DNA from 2 places in the Pseudomonas umsongensis genome. Region 1 is predicted to be linked to the other one. Evidence: predicted binding sites of a transcription regulator. Region 1 holds the regulator's gene; the other holds the start of a gene.
What was found. Region 1 encodes sigma-54, which starts transcription at its own class of promoters, with help from an activator protein. Its sites were predicted from a motif close to ANTGGCATNNANNTTGCTNT; they were not measured.

Region 1 (7,385 bases):
AGGCCGCGTCGTCGTGGTCGGCATGGGCAAATCGGGGCACATCGGCAACAAGATCGCCGCCACCCTGGCCAGTACCGGTACCACGGCCTTTTTCGTGCACCCGGCCGAAGCCAGCCATGGCGACATGGGCATGATTACCCGTGATGACATCATCCTGGCACTGTCGAACTCCGGCTCGACCAATGAAATCATCACCCTGCTGCCGCTGATCAAGCGCCTGGGCATCCAGCTGATCAGCATGACGGGCAAGCCCGACTCGCCGCTGGCCAAGGCGGCAGAGGTCAACCTGAATGTACAGGTCGACCACGAGGCCTGCCCATTGAACCTGGCGCCCACCTCGTCGACGACCGCGGCACTGGTCATGGGTGACGCCCTCGCCGTCGCGCTGCTGGAAGCTCGCGGTTTTACCGCTGAGGATTTCGCCTTTTCCCATCCGGGCGGTGCGCTGGGCCGACGCCTGCTGCTGAAAGTGGAAGACGTCATGCACGCCGGGCAAGAGCTGCCGCAGGTACAACGCGGCACCCTGCTCAAGGATGCGCTGATGGAAATGACCCGCAAGGGCCTGGGCATGACCGTGATAATGGAGGCCGACGGCAAGCTGGCCGGGATCTTCACCGATGGTGATTTACGCCGCACGCTGGACCGCAGCATCGACATCCACACCGCCACTATTGATCAGGTCATGACGGCCCATGGCAAGACGGCCCGTTCCGAAATGCTCGCCGCCGAGGCCCTGAAAATAATGGAAGATCACAAAATCAACGCGCTGGTCGTGGTCGACAGCGAAGATCGCCCGGTCGGTGCCCTGAACATGCACGACTTGCTGCGTGCGGGAGTAATGTAATGAGCACGGACCTGCTGCAACGCGGCCAACAGATCAAACTGGCGGTGTTCGACGTCGACGGCGTCCTGACCGACGGGCGCCTGTACTTCCTCGAAGACGGTAGCGAATTCAAGACGTTCAACACCCTCGACGGCCAGGGCATCAAGATGCTGATGGCCGCCGGCGTACAGACCGCGATCATCAGCGGCCGCAAAACCCCGGTAGTCGAACGACGCGCGAAGAACCTCGGCATTCCCCACCTGTACCAGGGCCGCGAAGACAAACTGGTGGTACTCGACGAGCTTCTTGCGCAACTCGGCCTAAGCTATGAACAGGTCGCCTACCTCGGTGACGACCTGCCGGACCTGCCGGTGATCCGCCGCGTCGGCCTGGGCATGGCAGTGGCCAACGCCGCCAGCTTCGTGCGCGAACACGCACATGGCATCACCCTGGCCCGTGGCGGCGAAGGTGCTGCCCGCGAGTTCTGCGAATTGATCCTGCGCGCCCAGGGCCGCCTCGATGCGGCCAATGCCGCGTACCTGTGAGCCAAATCATGTTCAGCAAAAAAGTTCGCAAGACATTGGTGGTCAGTTGCATCGTGGCGATTTTCGCCGCGGTCGGCTACTGGAACATCAGCCCGGAACGCTTTCTCGACAAGCCACCGGCCAAGACTGAAGAAAGCCCGATCGACTGGTACGCGACCAACACTCACACCTTGCAGTACCTCGAAGACGGCAAGGTGCAATACGAAATGACGTCGGAAAAAGCCGAGCACGTCAAGGCAACCGACATCACGCTGGTGACCAAACCCGACCTGAACATGTACCGCGGCACTGATTTTCCGTGGCATGTGACCAGCGATCACGGTGAGGTGAACTCCGGCGGGACCGAGGTCGAACTGATCGACAACGTGCGCGTCAAGCGTACCGACGAAAAGAACCGCGACACCCTGATCACCAGTACTCGCATGACCGTGTTCCCGCAGCAGCAATATGCGCAGACCCAGCAACCCGTTAGAATCGACGGCGCTGGCGGTGTATCGACTGGTGTCGGCATGAAGGCGTATTTGAAAGAAAGCAGGATACACCTGCTATCGAACGTAAGAGGACAGTATGAGGCTCGTTAAAACCCTCCCTATTTTGCTCAGTCTGGGCGCAGCACTGGGAAGCGTGAGCGCCTGGGCTCTGCCGGACGATCAGCAGCAACCCATCCGCATCCAGGCCGACGACGCCCAACTGGACGACAAGAACGGTGTGGCCACCTATACGGGCGATGTGGTCATCACCCAGGGCTCGATCATTGTCAAGGGCAACAAGGTGACCATGACCCGCGCCCCCGATGGCGACGTCGACGTGGTGACCTCGGTGGGTAACCTGGCCTACTTCGAGCAACTGCAGACCGCAGGCGACACCAAGCCCGTGCAGGGATGGGGCGTGACCATCCAGTACCTCGCCAAGCAAAATCGTGTCGTGCTGATCGACCGCGCCAAGGTCATCGACAAGGACAGCAACGTCACTCAAGGCGAGAAAATCGTCTATGACACCGAGAAAAAGCTGGCCAGCGCCGGTCGCGCAACGGGCAGCAAGGTGACCGAGTCGCGTCCGCGCATCGACATGGTGATCCAGCCGAAAAAGAAAACCGACGAGCAAAAGGCCCCTTAATGGCAACTCTGAAAGCCCAGCACCTGGCCAAGAGCTACAAGAGCCGCCAGGTCGTGCGAGACGTCAGCCTGTCCATCGACAGCGGCCAGATCGTCGGCCTGCTCGGCCCCAACGGCGCCGGCAAGACCACCTGCTTCTACATGATCGTCGGCCTGGTACAGGCTGATCAGGGGCGCGTGCTGATTGATGACCTCGATGTCAGCCACCAGCCGATGCACGGTCGTGCCAAGGCGGGTATCGGTTATCTGCCGCAAGAAGCGTCGATCTTCCGCAAACTCTCCGTGGCCGACAACATCATGGCCATCCTCGAGACCCGCAAGGAACTCGACAAGGCCGGTCGCCGCAAGGAACTGGAAAGCCTGCTGCAGGAGTTCCACATCAGCCACATCCGCGACAACCTCGGCATGAGCCTGTCCGGTGGCGAACGCCGTCGCGTGGAAATCGCCCGGGCACTGGCCACCAACCCGAAATTCATCCTGCTCGACGAACCGTTCGCCGGCGTTGACCCGATCTCCGTGGGTGACATCAAGCAGATCATCCACCACCTCAAGGCCAAGGGCATCGGCGTACTGATCACCGACCACAACGTCCGCGAAACCCTGGATATCTGCGAAACCGCCTATATTGTCAACGATGGTCAACTGATCGCCGAAGGCGACGCTGAAACCATCCTGGCCAATGACCTGGTGAAAGAAGTGTACCTGGGGCATGAATTCCGCCTGTAAGCATCGCGGTGTCCGGCGAGTCGGCAGAGCGCTTGGCGCAATAAAAAATCAACCTTTTTTTATTGTTACAGCGCTCTAGGCAAACGCCGCGGTTTCGGGCATATAATTTGCTTATGTTTGGCGCTCCGGCGCCCTGTAGTGGATGGCGCATGTGCGCCGGCGAATAAGGTGTTAAGCCCCTGCCATGAAACCATCGCTAGTCTTGAGAATGGGCCAGCAGCTGACGATGACACCGCAGCTGCAACAGGCCATCCGCCTGCTCCAATTGTCGACCCTGGACCTGCAACAGGAAATCCAGGAGGCCCTGGAGTCCAATCCGATGCTCGAGCGCCAGGAAGAAGGCGACGACTTCGACAATTCCGACCCGCTGGCCGACAACGCCGAACACAAACCCAGTACCGACACCCAGGAACCCTCCTACCAGGAAAGCGCCACGACCGTCGATAATATCGAGGAAGGCGACTGGAACGAGCGCATTCCCAACGAACTGCCTGTCGACACCGCCTGGGAAGACGTCTACCAGACCAGCGCCAGCAGCCTGCCGAGCAACGATGACGACGAGTGGGATTTCACCACCCGCACATCAGCCGGCGAGAGCCTGCAAAGCCACCTGCTGTGGCAATTGAACCTGGCACCGATGTCCGACACCGATCGCCTGATCGCCGTGACCCTGATCGACTGCATCAACAACCAGGGCTACCTGGACGAGACGCTGGAGGAAATCCTCGAAGCCTTCGATCCGGAACTGGACATCGAACTGGACGAAATCGAAGCCGTCCTGCACCGCATCCAGCAATTCGAACCTGCCGGCATCGGCGCACGCAACCTGGGTGAATGCCTGCTGTTGCAATTGCGCCAACTGCCCGCCAAGACGCCTTGGCTGGCCGAAGCCAAGCGCCTGGTCACTGACTATATCGACTTGCTCGGCAGCCGCGACTACAGCCAGCTGATGCGCCGCATGAAGCTCAAGGAAGATGAGCTGCGCCAGGTGATCGAGCTGGTCCAGAGCCTCAACCCGCGCCCGGGCTCGCAAATCGAGTCGACCGAAGCCGAATACGTGGTTCCGGACGTGATCGTGCGCAAGGATAACGAACGCTGGCTGGTGGAGCTCAACCAGGAGTCGGTGCCCCGCCTGAGGGTCAACGCCCAGTATGCGGGCTTCGTTCGTCGTGCCGACACCAGCGCCGACAACACCTTCATGCGCAATCAACTGCAGGAAGCCCGCTGGTTCATCAAGAGCCTGCAAAGCCGCAACGAAACCCTGATGAAAGTGGCCACGCAGATCGTCGAGCATCAGCGCGGCTTCCTGGAGTATGGCGACGAAGCCATGAAGCCATTGGTCCTGCATGACATCGCCGAAGCGGTCGGCATGCATGAGTCGACGATTTCGCGGGTTACCACGCAGAAATTCATGCATACCCCTCGGGGCATTTATGAACTGAAATACTTTTTCTCCAGTCACGTCAGCACCTCCGAGGGCGGAGAATGCTCGTCCACGGCGATTCGCGCGATCATCAAAAAACTGGTGGCGGCGGAAAATCAGAAAAAGCCGTTGAGTGACAGCAAGATCGCTGGTTTACTGGAGGCACAAGGCATTCAGGTGGCTCGCCGCACCGTCGCCAAGTACCGCGAATCCCTCGGGATCGCGCCTTCGAGCGAACGCAAGCGGTTGATGTAGGGCCACGCCACAGCGTTCCAGTGGCAGATCATCTGGATCTGCCGCTTTATGCACTGGCAACGAAGGAGAAGCTGTATGCAAGTCAACATCAGTGGACACCAACTGGAAGTGACCAAGCCCCTGCGTGAATACGTCGAGCTCAAGTTCAAGAAGCTCGAGGGGCATTTCGACAAGATCACCAACGTGCAAGTCACGATGTGCGTCGAAAAGTTGAAGCAGAAAATCGAAGCCACGCTGCATATACCCGGCAATGAGGTCGTCGCCAACGCGGAACATACCGATATGTACGCGGCAATCGACGCACTGACCGACAAGCTGGATAAACAACTCAAAAAGCATAAGGAAAAGACTCAGAGCCTCCTCCAGGGCGCTACGGGTCGTTAACACTCCCAACCCATGATCCGACTTGAAAGCATCCTGACCCCCGGCCGTTCCCTGGTGAACGTGCCGGGCGGCAGTAAAAAGAAAGCCCTCGAGCAAATTGCCAACCTCATCCATCGCGAAGTGCCGGATCTGGCCATGCAGGATGTTTTCGAGAGCCTGGTCGCCCGTGAAAAACTCGGCTCCACCGGCTTTGGTAATGGCATCGCCATTCCCCACTGCCGTCTAAAGGGCTGTGATGCGCCCATCAGTGCCTTGATGCACCTGGACGCCCCTATCGATTTCGACGCCATCGACGGCGCTCCGGTTGACCTGTTGTTCGTGCTACTGGTCCCGCAAGCCGCTACCGATGCGCACCTTGAGTTGTTGCGCCAGATTGCCAGCATGCTCGACCGCAAGGACGTGCGCGACAAACTGCGCAACGCTGCGAGCAATCAAGCCTTGTATCAGGTTGTCCTGGACGAGCAAAACGGGCAGTAATCATGCGCTTGATCATCGTCAGCGGCCGCTCCGGCTCAGGTAAAAGTACCGCCCTCGACGTCCTCGAGGACAACGGCTACTACTGCATTGACAACCTGCCTGCCGGGTTGCTGCCTGAACTGGCCGAGCGAGCGCTGATACACACCGAACTGGCACAGCCACTGGTTGCCGTGTCCATCGATGCTCGCAACCTGCCAAGCCACTTGTCGCGGTTCCCCGAGTTACTGGCAGAAGTGCGCAGTCGCCACATCCAGTGCGATGTCCTCTACCTGGATGCCGACGAAGAAACCCTGCTCAAACGTTTCTCGGAAACCCGTCGGCGTCACCCGCTGAGCAACGCCAACCGCTCGCTGGCCGAAGCGATCAACGACGAGACCACCCTGCTCGGTCCAATTGCCGACCTTGCCGATCTCAAGCTCAACACCACCAGTCTGAATTTGTATCAACTGCGCGATACCATCAAGCTGCGCCTGCTAAACCAGCCGGAACCCGGTACGGCGTTTCTCGTGGAGTCGTTCGGGTTCAAGCGTGGTATGCCGGTCGACGCCGACCTGGTATTCGATGTGCGCTGCCTGCCCAATCCTTATTGGAAGCCTGAGCTGCGCGAGCAGTCCGGGCTCGACCAACCGGTGGCCGAGTACCTGGCTGCGCAACCCGATGTCGAGGAAATGTTCCAGGACATTTCTACCTACTTGCTCAAATGGCTGCCACGCTTTGCCGCCAGCAACCGTGCCTATGTCACCATAGCCATTGGCTGCACCGGCGGCCATCACCGCTCCGTCTACCTGACTGAACGTCTTGGCCAGGTCCTGCAGCAATCCCTGAAGAATGTCCAGGTCCGCCACCGCGACCTCAGCTAAAGGATTCACACCGCGATGCCTGCTCTGGAAATCGAAATCATCAACAAGCTGGGCCTGCATGCCCGCGCTTCGGCAAAATTCGTTGGGGTTGCCGGTCAATACAAGGATTGCACGATCAGGGTAGGACGCACGCCGGAAACCACCGTCGATGGTAAAAGCATCATGGCGATGATGATGCTGGCCGCCGGCAAGGGCACCAAGATTCATTTGAGCACCGAAGGCGAGCAGGCACAGGAAGCGCTGGATGCGCTGGTGGCGTTGATCAATAACTATTTCGACGAAGGCGAGTAAAGCTCAAGGACCGTCCGAACTCGGACCGAGCCGGGGCTTGCTGGCCAAGCGGCCTTAAACATCAGGATGATCTTTCTGGCGCCATCGCTGGCAAGCCAGCCCCCACACGCTTGGCCAAAGCTCGACAAAAAAAAAGGCGCGCCACCCAATGGGTGGCGCGCCTTTTTTTGTCCAACGGGCGAAGCTTAGCTGCCCGCCACCGTCATCCGCTCGATCAACACCGAGCCCGTGCGAATGTTGCTGCGCAGTTCCAGGTCATTGCCCACGGCAACGATCTGCTTGAACATGTCTCGCATGTTGCCGGCGATGGTCACTTCCTGGACCGCGAACTGGATTTCGCCGTTCTCAACCCAGTAACCCGCCGCGCCACGGGAGTAATCACCGGTGACCATGTTCAGGCCCTGGCCCATCAATTCGGTGACCAGCAGGCCGCGCCCCATACGACGCAGCAGGGCAGCCTGGTCCTCATCGCCATGGGTAACGAAC
Region 2 (7,385 bases), 1.1 Mb from region 1:
ATTAGATCGTACTGTATCGATGCAAACCTCTCGTTCTGTAGCGCGTTGCATCGCCCAGAGATTTGCTTCCCGCCATGGCATGGAGTCCTGCCATATTATCTGCGGAAGTCCTTCGATTCCTTCTCTCGTCGTAACAGACGTCCAAACTATATGGTCCGTATTGACGCTGCAGCGGTGGGGTGAATATGAGATATATCGGAGACGCGCCATGCCAACACCATCACAAGAGGTTTCCAATCCTTCTTCAGGCTTCCTTACCTGTTGCCAAAAAAAGGGGTAGGAATCTCAACATAACGGGCGTCTAAAATTTTCCCACTGAAAGGGGAATTATTTTTTGTCCATGGCATGAATGCTAAGGCATGTGGCGTCCATGACTCCATCTAACCCGTGCCCGCCATCCTTGGGCAAATCCGCCGGTGCCAGGTTCAGCGTGATGCGCCGTGGCGGAAACTGCAGCCCCGAATTGATGATCGCACTGCGCACCCGGTCCTTGCTTTCCTTCACCGCCGCCTCGGGCAGGCCGACCATGGTCAGTGATGGCAAGCCATTGGCCAGGTGGACTTCAACAGTGACAGCGGGCGCATCCACGCCAATCTGGGCGCGGCTGTGGACGATGGAGAGGGACATGGTCGTTCCTTGAGGTGACGAGAGGCCGCTTCCTGCGGGTTTTTCAAGGGTAGACGTGGGAGAGGGGATTGGTGGAGTGGTTAGGCGGGCAAACTTTCACGGGATATTACGGTGACGCTCCGCGTCGCTTCAGAGGCGGAACGCGGAGCGTCCCTGGAAGCATTCCCACGCAGAGCATGGGAAGGATCAGTTACTTCAGTTATTCAGTTTCCGCTGGTGGGCTCAGCTTCGCTTCCAGCTCCGCCACTTTCGCCTCAAGAGCCTCCAACCGTGCCCGGGTGCGTGCCAACACGACCATCTGGCTATCGAACTCTTCGCGGCTGACCAGATCCAGCTTGCTGAATCCGCTCTGCAACAATGCCTTGAACTGGCTTTCGATTTCGCTTTTCGGCAGTGGAGTGTCGCCGCTGAAGAGGCGGGAGGCGGTGCCTGTCAGGGCGTCGAGGAAGTCTTTGGGCGCGAGCATGGGGGAATGTCCTGGTAGCAATGCCCGGCAGTGTACCACGCAGTGTCTATAGTCAAATTCGCGGGCAAGGGATGCACGCTTTTCGAGCATGGGGACGGACGGTATCGCACCGTTGTTGTGCGTAACGCGTTGGGTGTTGTCGTGAAGTGGTTGCGATCTGTTGGCAAAGGCTTGAAATCAAAGTGTTTTGTGGAGATGGCAAGCTTTCTGCTTAGATGCTGATGACCCATGCACTGATGCAGTCGCTGTGACGAATGCAGTGCGCCAGGCGAGACGCGGGGAGTGTTTCGCAAGGAGCGGTTAGCTGGCGTCGTACGGGCAGGTAAGGCCGACGATGCGTTACAAAGCCAGGCACTGCGCTTAGACTTGAGACGGGTTTGTTTTCCTGGGGCAAGTCCACCAAATTCGGGAGAGAGTTTTCATGAAGCTAGTCACTGCCATCATCAAGCCGTTCAAGTTGGACGACGTGCGCGAGTCGTTGTCCGAGATCGGCGTGCAGGGCATTACCGTTACTGAAGTCAAAGGCTTCGGTCGGCAGAAGGGTCACACCGAGCTGTATCGCGGCGCGGAGTATGTGGTCGATTTCCTGCCAAAGGTGAAGATTGATGTCGCCATTGACGACAAGGATCTCGACCGGGTTATCGAGGCGATAACCAAGGCGGCCAACACTGGCAAGATCGGTGACGGCAAGATCTTCGTGGTCAATCTGGAACAGGCGATTCGCATCCGTACCGGCGAAACCGATACCGACGCAATCTAAGCCGCCACAAACCCAACGCCCCAGGAGAAAACAAAATGACTCTGCGTAAATTCGCAGGGCTAGGAGCCCTGTTGTCCTTCGTAATGCCCAGCCTGGCCTTGGCGGCAGACGAAGTGGCGGCCCCAGTCCTCAACTCCGGCGACACCGCCTGGATGTTGACCTCGACAGCCCTCGTGCTGTTCATGACCATTCCCGGCCTCGCGCTGTTCTACGGCGGCATGGTGCGCTCCAAGAACATTCTGTCGGTGATGATGCAGTGCTTCGCCATTACCGGCCTGATCAGCGTCCTGTGGGTCATTTATGGCTACAGCATTGCGTTCGACACCACTGGCATGGAGCAGGGCGTCGTCAACTTCAACTCCTTCTTCGGTGGCATGGGCAAGGCTTTCCTCGCCGGTGTCACGCCATCCAGCCTGACCGGCCCTGCGGCGCTGTTCCCTGAGGCGGTGTTCATCACCTTCCAGATGACGTTCGCCATCATTACCCCGGCGCTGATCGTCGGTGCCTTCGCCGAGCGCATGAAGTTCTCCGCGATGTTGATCTTCATGGGCATCTGGTTCACCCTGGTGTATGCACCGATCGCGCACATGGTCTGGTCCGGCAACGGCGGCCTGATGTGGGACTGGGGCGTGCTGGACTTCGCTGGCGGCACCGTGGTGCACATCAACGCCGGTGTGGCCGGTCTGATTGCCTGCCTGGTGCTGGGCAAGCGCAAAGGTTTCCCGACCACGCCGATGGCCCCGCACAACCTGGGTTACACCTTGATGGGTGCGGCCATGCTGTGGGTCGGCTGGTTCGGTTTCAACGCCGGTTCCGCTGCGGCGGCCAATGGCACTGCCGGCATGGCGATGCTGGTCACTCAGATCGCGACCGCCGCCGCTGCGCTGGGCTGGATGTTTGCCGAGTGGGTCACCCACGGCAAGCCAAGCGCATTGGGTATCGCTTCGGGTGTCGTGGCCGGTCTGGTTGCGATCACTCCTGCTGCTGGCACCGTGGGCCCGATGGGTGCCCTGGTTATCGGCCTGGCAGCGGGCGTGGTGTGCTTCTTCTGCGCCACTACCCTGAAACGCAAGCTCGGCTATGACGACTCCCTGGACGCCTTTGGCGTGCACGGTATCGGCGGTATTCTCGGCGCGATCCTGACCGGTGTATTCGCTGCACCGTCCCTGGGCGGCTTCGGCACCGTGACCGACATCGCCGCACAAGTATGGATTCAGTGCAAAGGCGTGGGCTTCACGGTGATCTACACCGCCATCGTCACCTTCATCATCCTCAAGGTCCTGGACGCCGTGATGGGCCTGCGGATCACCGAGGAAGAAGAAGCGGTCGGCATCGATCTGGCGCTTCACAACGAACGCGGCTACAACTTGTAAGCACGCGCATGAAAAAATCTTGCCCGGCTTGCCGGGCATTTTTTCGTCTGGAGTTTGTCATTGAAGCAAAGGCTGAAAGGTTTTTTCTTACAGCTTTTACGACGTTTGCGATGCGAGTTTTTGTGCCGCCAATGGCTTACATGATTGAAGGATGATCAGGGCCTTTGTTTTTTCCCTGAGCGCGCTAGAATGCGCCCCGGACGTGCGGAGAACTGTATGTGGCAACAGACTCTGATAACCCTTCGGGCGAGGCCCCGGGGCTTTCATCTGGTAACGGACGAGTTACTCGCTGGCCTGCCTGAACTCAAGGCGTGCCGGGTCGGTCTGTTGCATTTGTGGATACAGCATACCTCGGCGTCGTTGACCATCAACGAGAACGCCGATCCGGCGGTACGTCGCGACTTCGAACGATTTTTCAATCGTCTGATCCCACAAGGAACAGACGGCTATGAGCATAACGACGAAGGCCTGGACGACCTCCCGGCGCATTTCAAGGCCAGTGTGCTTGGCTGTCAGCTCAGTTTGCCGATTTCGGCGGGTCGACTGGCGTTAGGGACCTGGCAAGGCGTTTACCTGGGCGAGCACCGTGATCATGGCGGTGCCCGTAAAGTCCTCGCCACCTTGCACGGTGAAGGGGCATAACCGCTGGTCAGCAGCGGCTGTTGATTTTTTTCCGGCAGCCTTCGACAGAGGGCAAAGCTGGGCTATAACTAATCTGCTTTTCGCAAGTCATGAGGTAGAACATGAGCGACGATGATCTGGAAAACGACGACCTCGAAGTAGGCGACGACGACGAAACCGAAGAAGGTCTGGAAGCAGCGGCGGAAGACGTCGCTGAAGACGACGGCGGTGATGCCCCCGTTCCGACCGCCAAAGGCAAAGCCAAGGCAGCGGTATCGGTCGATGAGCTGCCGAGTGTCGAAGCCAAGAACAAGGAACGTGACGCCCTGGCCAAGGCCATGGAGGAGTTCCTGGCTCGTGGTGGCAAGGTGCAGGAAGTGGAGGCCAATGTGGTCGCCGATCCTCCCAAGAAGCCAGACAACAAGTACGGCAGCCGGCCTATCTGAGCCTGCTACGCGCTTGCTGAAAAAGCCCGCCGTCGCTGCGGGCTTTTTCATGCCTGAAATAAAACTCTGGGCTCAACGAGACCCAATGTGGGAGCGGGCTTGCCCGCGAATGCGGTTTGTCAGTCGACACCTTTATTGACTGTCACGACGCCTTCGCGGGCAAGCCCGCTCCCACAGGTTGCTATGTCAGGCTGAGGTTGCATTCCACCGCGCCAACAACGCTGGCAACTCGGTCAGGCTGCGAATCTCGGCATCCGGCAAACGCTCGTTTTCCCAGACCTTGCCCGCCGGGTTAAACCAGATCGCCCGCAACCCTGCCTGTTGCGCACCGGCGATGTCATCCCCTGGATGATCACCGATATGCACCGCCGTCTCTGCGGTTGCACCACCGCGCTGCAGCGCTTCATGGAACAGGCGCGCATCGGGTTTGGCGACGCCGATGTCTTCGGCACACAACGCAAACTTGAAGTAGTCCGCCAGCCCCAGCCGGCGCACGTCGGCGTTGCCGTTGGTGACCACGCCAAGGGTGTAATGGTTGGCCAGTGCCTGGAGGGTGGGTTGCACCTCCGGGAAGATTTCCAGCTGATGCCGGGCATGCAGGAACACTTCGAAGCTCTGATCGGCCAGGTCCGACGCTTCAGCGTGAGCGTATCCGGCTTCTTCCAATGCGTGAAACAACACGCGCCGGCGCAGGGCGCTGATACGGTGCTTGAGGTTTGGCTCGATGCTCAGGATGCGTTCGCGAATGGCCCACAAATGCTCCACCGGTATCGCTCCAAGGTTGGGCGCATGTTCAGTCAGCCATTCCCGCAATACGGCTTCGGCGCTGACGATCACCGGGGCGGTGTCCCACAGGGTGTCATCGAGGTCGAAAGTGATCAGTTGGAGAGTCATGAATCGTCGCCTTTAATGCGTTTGGCCCGTGGGTGGGCGCTGTCGTAGACGGTTGCCAGGTGCTGGAAATCCAAATGGGTGTAGATCTGGGTGGTCTTGATATCCGAGTGGCCGAGCAGTTCCTGCACCGCCCGCAGGTCCTGGGAGGACTCCAGCAGGTGGCTGGCGAAGGAGTGTCGCAACATGTGTGGGTGCAGGTTTTGCCCCAGTTCGCGTTCGCCCGCCGCCTTGACCCGCAACTGGATCGCCCGCGGCCCCAGGCGCCGGCCTTGCTGGCTGACAAACACCGCATCGTCTGCCGGATTGGCCAAGGCTCGCAGTGGCAGCCACTGTTCCAGCGCCTCGCGAGCTTTTTTGCCCACAGGCAGCAGACGGGTCTTGCTACCCTTGCCGTGCACCTGGACCATGCCGTCCGCCAAATCCAGCTGATCGAGATTGAGCCCGGTCAGCTCCGACAAGCGCAGTCCGGAGGAGTAGAACAGCTCAAGGATCGCCTGATCCCGGCGCGCCAGGAAGTCGTCTTCCACGCCGCCTTCCAGCAGTTGCAGCGCACGATCAGTATCGAGGGTCTTCGGCAAGCGGCGCTCGCCCTTGGGCGGTGCGAGGCCATTGGCCGGATCGTGGTCGCAGAGACCTTCGCGGTTCAGGTAGTGATAAAGCCCGCGTACTGCCGACAGAAGACGCGCCAGGCTGCGCGACGATTGGCCTTGTGAATGCAGGCGGGCGACCAGGCTACGCAGGCGCTGGATGTCCAGGGCCGCCCAACTGGCGATGTTCTGTTTGACGCACCAGTCCAGCACTTTGTCGAGGTCGCGGCGATAGGCCGATAGCGTGTGCGGCGACACCTGCCGCTCACTGCGCAGGTGTTCGCAGTAAGCGTCCAGTTGCCGTTCCATTTTCAGCGTACCGAGCGCAGGGAGCTGTTGAATCGTGGCAGCACGCGGCCCATGACTTCGGCGATGTAGCTCAGGAACAGCGTGCCCACCGAGCTCTTGTAGTGCTGCGGATCACGGCTGGCGATGGCCAGTATGCCGTGGATGCCTTGATGGCTGATGGCAACGACGGCGGTGGAGCCAATCTGCTTGCGCTGTTCTTCGCCGAACAGAAAGTCCAGTTCATGCTCGCGCAGGGTGCCGCTGACGCTCTTTTCTTCCTGCAGCAAACCACCGATGGCCACTTGTGCCTCGGCGTGGGTCACCCAGCGGCCCACCGGCATGGCGTTGTCGCCCAGCAGGATGAGGCTGACGAAGGGAACCTGGAAGTCCTGGCGCAGGCTGTCTTCGACGCAGATCACCACGTCTTCGAGGCTCGTCGCGTCGAGCAGGGCGAGAATCAGGCGGCGGGTCTTGTCGAACAGGCGGTCATTGTCGCGGGCCACATCCATCAGGTGCGAGAGGCGATGACGCAGTTCTATGTTGCGGTCGCGCAGGATGGTCATCTGCCGCTCCACCAGCGAAACGGTATCACCGCGCCGGTGGGGGATGCGCAAGGATGCAAGCAGGTCTTCGTGCTCGACGAAGAAGTCCGGATGAGCCTCCAGGTACGCGGCAATGGCCGCCGCCTCCAGGCTTTCGGACGGTGATTCGTCGGGCTGTCGGGCGGGTACCTGAGGCTTATCGGTCATGGTTGTGGCTCACTCAAAGACGCACTTGTCCTTCATAAACGCGCACTGCCGGGCCGGTCATCATGACCGGTTGGCCAGGGCCTGCCCATTCAATGGACAAGCGCCCGCCAGGCAGGTCGATCAGTAGTGGCGAATCCATCCACCCCTGGCTGATCGCAGCGACTGCGGCGGCGCAGGCGCCGGTACCGCAGGCCTGGGTTTCACCAGCCCCGCGCTCCCAGACGCGCAACTGCGCACGGCTCCGGTCGATAACCTGGAGAAAACCGACATTGACCCGTGCCGGGAAACGCGGGTGATGCTCGATTTTCGGCCCCAGTTCATGCACCGGTGCGTTGTTGATATCGCTGACCCGCACCACGGCATGGGGGTTGCCCATGGACACGGCGGCCAATTCGACGGGCGTGCCATCGACGTCGACCTGATAGTTCAGGGCCTGTTCTTGCGCCTGGAACGGAATGTCGGCCGGCACCAGGCGTGGAGCGCCCATGTTGACACTGATCTGGCCATCGCTGCGAACATCGAGCTCGATAATGCCGCTTTTGGTTTCGACACGGATCTGCCGTTTTGCGGTCAG

Region 2: the regulator sigma-54 is predicted to act here: its motif matches at 1,288-1,307, upstream of glnK (P-II family nitrogen regulator).

Annotation. Positions count from the first base shown of each region.
Region 1 covers NZ_CP051487.1:1,023,518-1,030,902, reverse strand. The annotation lists gene HGP31_RS04495 (KpsF/GutQ family sugar-phosphate isomerase) at 1-844, shown strand, start outside; gene HGP31_RS04490 (KdsC family phosphatase) at 844-1,368, shown strand; gene lptC (LPS export ABC transporter periplasmic protein LptC) at 1,377-1,949, shown strand; gene lptA (lipopolysaccharide transport periplasmic protein LptA) at 1,936-2,484, shown strand; gene lptB (LPS export ABC transporter ATP-binding protein) at 2,484-3,209, shown strand; gene HGP31_RS04470 (RNA polymerase factor sigma-54) at 3,394-4,887, shown strand; gene hpf (ribosome hibernation-promoting factor, HPF/YfiA family) at 4,963-5,271, shown strand; gene ptsN (PTS IIA-like nitrogen regulatory protein PtsN) at 5,284-5,748, shown strand; gene rapZ (RNase adapter RapZ) at 5,751-6,608, shown strand; gene HGP31_RS04450 (HPr family phosphocarrier protein) at 6,624-6,899, shown strand; gene pmbA (metalloprotease PmbA) at 7,085-7,385, opposite strand, start outside.
Region 2 covers NZ_CP051487.1:6,653,565-6,660,949, reverse strand. The annotation lists partial or broken gene HGP31_RS30270 (magnesium chelatase domain-containing protein) at 391-627, opposite strand; gene HGP31_RS30265 (accessory factor UbiK family protein) at 827-1,093, opposite strand; gene glnK (P-II family nitrogen regulator) at 1,515-1,853, shown strand; gene HGP31_RS30255 (ammonium transporter) at 1,889-3,226, shown strand; gene HGP31_RS30250 (secondary thiamine-phosphate synthase enzyme YjbQ) at 3,443-3,868, shown strand; gene sutA (transcriptional regulator SutA) at 3,970-4,293, shown strand; gene HGP31_RS30240 (HAD family hydrolase) at 4,480-5,187, opposite strand; gene xerC (tyrosine recombinase XerC) at 5,184-6,083, opposite strand; gene HGP31_RS30230 (DUF484 family protein) at 6,086-6,811, opposite strand; gene dapF (diaminopimelate epimerase) at 6,825-7,385, opposite strand, start outside.